DNA from 2 places in the Priestia sp. YIM B13491 genome. Region 1 is predicted to be linked to the other one. Evidence: riboswitches for the same ligand, from Rfam matches in the RefSeq annotation. Region 1 holds a riboswitch; the other holds the start of a gene.
What was found. A riboswitch is a leader RNA that binds a small molecule or an ion and turns the genes downstream of it on or off. The one in region 1 is predicted to bind S-adenosylmethionine.
Positions count from the first base shown of each region.

Region 2: another riboswitch for S-adenosylmethionine. It lies ahead of ACFX4E_RS05595 (BMP family lipoprotein); the one in region 1 lies ahead of mtnW (2,3-diketo-5-methylthiopentyl-1-phosphate enolase).

Region 1 covers NZ_JBHZOR010000002.1:269,263-273,683, reverse strand. Annotated here, with positions in the region: gene ACFX4E_RS07590 (carbon-nitrogen family hydrolase) at 1-347, opposite strand, end outside; gene ACFX4E_RS07585 (pyridoxal phosphate-dependent aminotransferase) at 460-1,632, shown strand; SAM riboswitch class I at 1,763-1,869, shown strand; gene mtnW (2,3-diketo-5-methylthiopentyl-1-phosphate enolase) at 1,949-3,193, shown strand; gene ACFX4E_RS07575 (2-hydroxy-3-keto-5-methylthiopentenyl-1-phosphate phosphatase) at 3,190-3,855, shown strand; gene ACFX4E_RS07570 (methylthioribulose 1-phosphate dehydratase) at 3,852-4,421, shown strand, end outside.
Region 2 covers NZ_JBHZOR010000001.1:1,079,250-1,083,670, forward strand. Annotated here, with positions in the region: gene ACFX4E_RS05580 (putative polysaccharide biosynthesis protein) at 1-1,059, shown strand, start outside; gene ACFX4E_RS05585 (hypothetical protein) at 1,073-1,441, shown strand; gene ACFX4E_RS05590 (hypothetical protein) at 1,532-1,690, opposite strand; SAM riboswitch class I at 2,020-2,126, shown strand; gene ACFX4E_RS05595 (BMP family lipoprotein) at 2,202-3,212, shown strand; gene ACFX4E_RS05600 (ABC transporter ATP-binding protein) at 3,295-4,421, shown strand, end outside.

The DNA.
Region 1 (4,421 bases):
AATAAGTGCAGTTTACTGTATTGTGATACTTCACGACCTTTTCGGTCAAAAATATACATCGTATTCGTGACACCTTGCTCTGTTTTTTTCGCAATCGAACCTGCCACAATATTTACTTCGTTTGTTTTAGCAAACTGAGAGATTAATTGCTTGGCTTGCTGCCCTTCATCATCTGCAATTTCGTCTAGCCGAGTCAAATCATAAGCTGTATCCCATAGCTCAGGAAGCACAAGGATATCAGGGTTTTCTTTCAGGGCTTCCGTCATTTTTTGTTCGATATATTTTCGGTTTTTAGTTGGGTTTCCAAACGCAATATCAAGCTGTAAACACGTAATTTTTACACTCACTTTATCATCCGTCCTTTTTTTAGTAGTTGAAAAAAATGACTTTACAAGTTGAGTATTACAATATATTATTTGTGACTAGAATTTCAAGAATTTTTTGAGAAGGTGTGCGATGATGAAACAATTTGAGCAATCGGAACTATTAAAAAGTTTACCAAAACAATTTTTTGCATCACTTGTAGGCAAGGTAGGAAAAGTAATGGCCCAAGGGCACGACGTTATTAACTTAGGGCAGGGAAATCCCGATCAGCCTACTCCTTCACATATTGTAGAAACACTGCAAAAAGCAAGTGCTAATCCTATGCATCATAAATATTCTCCATTTCGGGGGCACCAGTTTTTAAAAGAGGCCGTTGCGACTTTTTATAAACGAGAATATGGCGTTGATGTGGATCCCGAAAAAGAAGTAGCTATTTTGTTTGGCGGGAAAGGTGGACTTGTAGAAATCCCGCAGTGCTTATTAAACCCTGGAGATACGGTGCTGGTTCCCGATCCTGGATATCCTGATTACTGGTCTGGAGTAGAGCTTGCAAAGGCAAAGATGGAAGTGATGCCGCTCACGGCTGAAAATCATTTTCTACCCGTATACGAAGAGATAAGTGAACGTGCTAAAGAACAGGCAAAGCTCATGTTTTTAAACTATCCGAATAATCCTACTGGTGCAGTAGCAACGGCAGAATTTTTTGAAGACACCGTGGCGTTTGCTGCCAAGCACGATATTTGTGTGGTACACGACTTTGCCTACGGAGCAATTGGATTTGATGGTAAAAAGCCAATCAGTTTTTTACAGACTCCTGGTGCAAAAGAGACGGGAATTGAAATTTATACTCTTTCTAAAACGTATAACATGGCGGGATGGCGAGTTGGATTTGCTGTAGGAAATGCAAGTGTTGTAGAAGCTATTAATCTTCTTCAAGATCATATGTATGTCAGTCTCTTTGGGGCGGTTCAAGAGGCAGCAGCCGCAGCTCTGTTAGAATCTCAACAATGTGTGAATGATTTAGTTAAGCGCTATGAATCTAGACGCAATACCTTTATTCAAGGGCTTCGAGAAATTGGTTGGGATGTTACATCTCCAGCGGGCTCCTTTTTTGCATGGCTAAAAGTTCCTGAAGGATATACTTCTGAACAGTTTTCAGATTTACTTCTTGAAAAAGCTCACGTTGTAGTGGCGCCTGGAGTAGGCTTTGGAACATATGGTGAAGGCTATGTGCGCGTAGGACTGCTGACGGATGAAGAGCGTATGAGAGAAGCCGTATCTCGAATAAAAAAATTAAATTTATTTTAAAAACGCATTGACAATCCTTTTTGAGTTGGCTTAATATGTAAGAAGTTAACGAGATTAATAACCGATAAATCCTAGCGGTATTTTTTATTTAGTATATAATCTATGAATTTAATTTAAATAAATAGCAACTTTCTTATTAAGAGTAGGTGGAGGGACTAGCCCGATGAAGCCCGGCAACCGACTTAACGCATGTTAAGCACGGTGCTAATTCTTGCAGCAGCAGCTGAGAGATAAGAAGAGCAACGAAAGCCTCTTCTTAATCACAGAAGAGGCTTTTTTATTAACGATATTAAACAGCAAGGGAGTTTTTAGCATAATGAGTGAAATCGTTGCAAGCTACTTACTACATGATAATAAAGGAAATTTTTATAAAAAAGCGGAAGGAATTGCTTTAGGACTAACCGTCGGCTCATGGACAGATCTGCCGCTTTTAGATCAACAGCAGCTTCAAAAGCATAAAGGGCGCGTCGTGTCCGTAACTGAGCTTCAAGATTGCGAACGTGTAAACGGATATTTAGGCGGAGAAATTAAGCAGGCAATTGTCAAAATTGCTTATCCAACTGCCAACTTTTCAAGAGATTTACCGGCTATTTTAGTTACGGTTTTCGGAAAACTATCACTTGATGGAAAAGTGAAATTATTAGACTTGGATTTTCCTGATGAATTATTAGCTCAATTCCCAGGACCGCGCTTTGGAATAGAAGGTATCCGAGAGAAACTAGGCGTTTACGACCGTCCGCTTGTGATGAGTATTTTTAAAGGCGTGATTGGAAGAGATATGACGTACTTAACAACTCAGCTGCGTGAGCAAGCGCTTGGCGGAGTGGATTTGGTTAAAGACGATGAGATTTTGTTTGATAGTGAACGAACACCTTTTGAAGCTCGCGTTACAGAAGGGAAAAAAGTACTGAATGAAGTATACGAAAAAACGGGACACCGCACGCTGTATGCTGTTAATTTAACGGGTCGAACGTTTGAATTAAAAGAAAAAGCGAGAAAAGCAGCTGAGCTAGGAGCCGATGCTCTTTTATTCAATGTATTTGCTTACGGGTTAGACGTACTGCAGGCACTTCGAGAAGACGATGAAATTAACTTGCCGATTATGGCACACCCAGCTGTTAGCGGAGCGCTTACGCCATCAGAGTTTTACGGTTTTTCAAATTCATTACTGCTTGGAAAGCTATTGCGTTTAGCCGGAGCGGATTTCTCTCTGTTTCCATCACCATACGGAAGCGTAGCGCTTTCTCTTGAAGATACGACAGGCATTGCCTACGAATTAACGCGTCCTGTATACAAATATAAGCAGTCTTTCCCGGTTCCTTCAGCAGGAATTCATCCTGGAATGGTACCGCAGCTTGTGAAGGACTTTGGAATCGACAGCATTATTAATGCAGGAGGCGGAGTTCACGGTCATCCAGAGGGAGCTATCGGAGGAGGAAAAGCATTCCGTGCGGCGATAGATGCAGTACTCTCTCATCAAACATTAGCCGAAAAAGCTGAAGAATCAAAAGAGTTGCAAAAAGCTTTGCAACTATGGGGAACAGTAGAGGTGAAAGCATGACATCGTTAAAAATCTTTTGTGACTTTGATGGAACAATTACAAATAGCGATAACATTATTGCTATTATGAAACAATTTGCTCCTCCGGAGTGGGAAAGTATTAAAGACGACGTGTTGGCACAGCGCGTCTCCATTCAAGAAGGAGTAGGGCAAATGTTTGCCTTGCTCCCCGTGGAATTAAAAGAAGATATTATTTCTTATATTTTAGAGACGTCTGCTATTCGAGATGGATTTGATGATTTTATTGCCTATACAAAAGAGCACCATATTCCGCTTTATATTGTAAGCGGAGGAATTGACTTTTTTGTAAAACCACTTTTGGGAAATCGAGTTGCAGAGGAAATGCTCTACTGCAACGGATCTGATTTTTCCGGTGAGCATATTTCCATTACGTGGCCTCATACATGTGATAAACAGTGTACAAATGACTGCGGCTGCTGTAAGCCAACGATTATTCGCCATCTTGCAGATGAAAGAGATCATACGGTCGTTATTGGCGATTCCATTACGGATTTGCAGGCTGCCAAATTAGCTGATACGGTCATTGCACGTGACTTTTTAATTGAAAAATGTGAAGAGCTATCTCTACCGTATCGTCCTTTTTCTACTTTTTATGATGTAATTCATCATTTACAAGAATTAACAGAAGAGGTGAAAGCATGAGTATCATGGCTCAGCAAAGGTTGCATGAGCTTGCGGATATAAAAGATGAGCTGGCAGAGCGCGATTGGTTCTTCGGTACAAGCGGAAACTTAGCAATTAAAGTGGACCAAAATCCAACAACTTTCTTTGTATCAGCAAGTGGAAAAGATAAACGAAAACGTACAAATGAAGATTTTTTATTAGTTGATCAATACGGAAAGCCTGCAGAAGACACGCATTTAAAGCCTTCTGCTGAAACGCTTCTGCACGTTAAGATTTACAATTTAACGAATGCTGGGTGCAGCCTTCATGTACATACAATCGACAATAACGTGATCTCCGAACTGTACGGAGATGAAGGCGTTATTTCATTCAAAGGTCAAGAAATTATTAAGGCGCTAGGTATTTGGGAAGAAGATGCGGAAATTACTGTTCCGATTATTCCGAATTACGCAGATATTCCGACACTAGCAGAAGAGTTTTCTCATCATATAAAAGGCGATCAAGGCGCGATTTTGATTCGTAACCACGGGATTACGGTATGGGGGAAAAATGCATTTGAAACAAAAAAAGCGCTAGAAGCCTAT
Region 2 (4,421 bases), on a different contig from region 1:
CTTTTTCATAGCACGATGACAAAAGCTGTTGGAATCGGTACGTTTGGAGCGTTTGTTGGAGGCGTAGGGGGTATAGGAATTCTCGGTGCGACTTATCTAAAACGCAAGCGGCTGATTATGAAGGAAGTAAACAGCGGAAAGAATAATAAATTCATTTCGTTCTCTTCAATGTTCAAAGAGCTTGTGACGTACGCTGTTCCATTTGTCTTAGTTGGTTTAGCGATTCCAATCTATCAAAATATTGATACGTTTACGATTAACATCCTTTTTCAATCAATAGGGTATGGACAAGCTAAAGCCGAAATAATCAACTCTGTCATTGGATTAGCTCAGATTTTAGTGATGGTGCCGGTATCGCTAGCCACCGCCTTCAGCATGTCGCTGATTCCCGGCATTACATCTTCTTTTGTGCAGGGAAATTTACGAGAAGTAAAAGGAAAGATTACAAAAACGCTGCAACTGCTGTTATTTTTTACTCTTCCTGCTGCTGTGGGGCTTTGTTTATTAGGCAAGCCGGTATATATGATGATTTTTGGAGCAAAAAACAGTCCTGAAATCGGTGGAGTTGTTTTACAATGGTACGCGCCTGCTGCCGTTTTATTTGCTCTTTTTACAGTAACAGCCGCAATTCTCCAAGGAATTAATCAGCAAAAGAAGCTAATTTTAGGCTTGGGCTTAGGAATTGTTGTGAAGCTAGTATTAAACGTACTGTTGGTTTCAAGCTTAAAAGAAATTGGACCGGTTGTCGCGACTTACGGAGGGTATGGTGTATCGGTTATATATAACTTTTATTTAATTGAAAAATCCATTTCTTACCGAGTTCAATCACTGGGACAAGCTGCGTTGACACCTGTTTTATTAGTAAGTGTGATGTCAGCCGCTGTGATTATCGGCAATTATACTTCTCACTATTTTTTAGAAAATAAGCTGTCTGCATCTTCACTTGCAATTAGTACATCTTGTATTTCAATTGCTTTAGGTGCTGCCGTGTATCTAGGACTTGGCGTAAAAACAAGTTTAGGGCAATCCGTTGTATTAAATAGAAGAAAAAGAATGTAAAGGAGAGAAAGTAGTGTCAAAACGATTTGTACTAACCGTAGCGGCTGGAGGATGTATAATAATTTCCGGCGCGCTGCTGCTATTAAATTGGGAAAGAGTGTTTGGAGATTATCGTCCCATTCAAACAGCAACAGCTGTATTCAAGTTAGAAGTGGGAAGTCAAGATGTAGCAAAGACTACGGATTCAGATGATGCTCTTCACTATATGGTTAAAAAAGGGCATTTAGATGAATATATTCAACTGATGAATGAAAAAGGCTATGTGTTAAAAGAAAAAGACATTAATCATAACCGACTTGTTTTTAACGATGGACAAGAGGATGAGCAAATTTACTACAAGCGCTTTGCTAGGAAGTATACGATGATTGATGGAGAAGGGTAAAAGCATTCACTGAGAATAACTACATACTAAAATCATTAAAAGAAAACACCACCTTGCGAATAAAAGGGGGTGTTTTTTAGTTAGGTTATCTTATCTTAGTTTCGCTCTTGCTATACCTGTTACGACCATACTAGTAATAAAAATAACTACGATTCCAACATTGGTTGGGTTATCAAAAAAGATTTTTGAAACCGCCAAAGCGATAATGAGTCCAATAGCTACTCCAGATAATTCTTTTATCAATTTCAACGTTAACACCTCTTAAAAAATATCGCTCAGGAAAAGTCTAACATTCTTGGTAAAGTGTTTTCAATCGATAGTGGATTAACAAAAGAGATGTAATAAAAGTGCTCTGCTACACATGATCCTTCTAGAAGACTAGCAGACTTACCGTAAGCGCTTTGCTAGGAGGCATACGATGATTAATTTAGAAGGTTGATCTGTATTTTAGTAGACTAAAACCGTATAATCCTATCTGTTTTTAAAGTTTTTTTGCGTAAAAAAAGAAAAATAATATTGACAATTGTTAAAAAACTATTAATATTGACTATATTACATAAAACAAATAGCTATTGTTTTCCTTATCAAGAGAGGTGGAGGGACTGGCCCTGTGAAACCCGGCAACCGCTGTCTATGACAGAATGGTGCCAAATCCTTAAGAACAGTATGTTCTTGAAGATGAGGAAGAGACGTTTGGTTAACGAGCTCTTCCTTTATATAAAGGAAGAGCTTTTTTTATATTATAGGGGGAGTAAGTTAAATGAAGAAGTTTCTTATTTTAGCCGTTGCGCTTGTACTACTCGTAACTGGCTGTCAGTCAAAAAGCACAAAAAGCAGTGGAAGTGAAGAGAAAGGAAAGAAGCGAATTGCTCTTGTTTTACCTGAAAAGATTGGAGTTAACCCGTTTTTTCAACAAATGGATGATGGAGCAAAACGCGCTGGAAAGAAGTATAACATTGATATAAAGACAATTGAATCCACGGACCAAGCAGCCATTGAAAGTAATTTGCGTGCTGCCGTAGCAGAAAATTATGATTTGATTATTACATCTTCTTTTGAATCCGAAGATGCGTTGAAAAAAGTAGCTCAAGAAAACCCGCAGCGTCAATTTGCGATTATTGATACAGTGGTCGATTTACCAAATGTAAGAAGCGTTGTATTCCGTGAACAAGAAGCTTCATATTTATTAGGAGCAGCAGCAGGATTGGTTACAAAAACGAATAAAGTAGGAATGGTTGCAGCAGATGATATTCCATTATTAAAAAAATGGACGGTAAGCTTTAAAGAAGGATTACAATCAACAAACCCCAAAGCCGAGTTTCTAGTAAACTACGTTGGAAGCTTCTCTGATCCAGCTAAAGCAAAAGAACTTGCTATTTTACAGGCTTCAAAAGGAGCTGACTTTATCGCCGGAGCTTCAGCGGTAGGCGACTTGGGTGTATTTGAAGCAGCAAAAGAAAAGGGTTTTTATACGGCTGGCCAAGATATTGACCGTACGGAAGTAGATCCTGAGCATATCGTTTTATCGCAGTTAAAAGGATCTGATGCGGCTGCTTATGAAACGGTAGAAGCACTCGCAAATGACAAATTTAAATCGGGCGTAGTGACATACGGCTTAAAAGAAAAAGGTGTTGGGTTAACGTATGTGACTCAAGACAGCAAGACACCTCTTAATGACTTTGTAGGGCAAGATGTAATTGATCAATTAAAAGAAATTAAAGATTCGATTATTGATGGAAAAACCGTGGTAAAAGATCCGTTAGCCAAGTGAGTTGAAAAGAGAAGTCGAGTAAGGCTGGCTTCTCTTTCTTATTTTTGAAAAAATCCTAAAGTGGAAAGGAGCAATGAATGGAATGAGTGAGCTGCTGCAGTTAACGAATTTGACGAAAAAATACGGTTCGTTTTTAGCGAATGATAACGTGTCATTTACGCTGAAAAAAGGCGAGGTTCACGCGCTGGTTGGAGAAAATGGCGCTGGGAAAACGACGTTAATGAGGATGCTTTACGGAATGGAAAAGCCGAGTTCAGGAAGTATTCAGCTACATGGGAAAACCGTCTCGTTTTCATCTCCTGCAGATGCCATTAAAAACGGAATAGGCATGGTGCATCAGCATTTTATGGTTTTTCCTCATTTTACAGTGGCTGAAAACATTGTCTTGGGGCATGAGCCAAAGAAAGGCCTCTTTTTTAATAGAAGGCAGGCGAAAGCAGATGTACAGCAATTAACCGAAACGTATCAAATTTCAGTAGATGTTCATAAAAAAGTAAAGCATTGCTCGATTGGAGAACAGCAAAAAATTGAAATTTTAAAAGTGCTGTATCAAGGAGCAGAAAACATTATTTTAGACGAGCCTACCGCCGTTCTTACTCCTCATGAAGTGAAGGAACTATTAAAAACAATCCGTTTTTTAGCTTCTCAAGGTAAAAGTATCGTTATTATTACACATAAGCTGCAAGAAGTGATGGAAGTAGCGGACCGCATTACGGTTCTTCGAAATGGTAAAGTAGCCGGCGTCACAAGTAAAGAAGATACCAATGCTCACCACCTAGCCAGGCTGATGGTAGGGCGAGAATTAAAAGAGCGTCCTGCAAGAATGCCATCAAAAGGTACCTCTCATTTAAACGTACAAAATCTCTTTCTAAAAGGAAAAGGACAAAAAAACGTATTGCAAAATGTGTCTCTTCACGTTTCTGCGGGCGAAATTGTCGGTATTGCAGGCGTGTCGGGAAATGGACAATCAGAGCTGCTTCAAGCCATTGCTGGATTAGTAGAAACAGATAGTGGCAGTATCAAACTTGGTGATGAGCACCTTACAGGGCGATCTGTGCGTGAAAGAAGAGAAGCAGGCATCGCTCATATTCCAGAAGACCGCTATATGTGGGGAGCCTCCAAAGACGATACGATTGAAGAAAATGCACTGATGGGCTATCAGTATAAACCTTCATTTTCAAAAATGGGCTGGTTAAAAAGAAAGATATT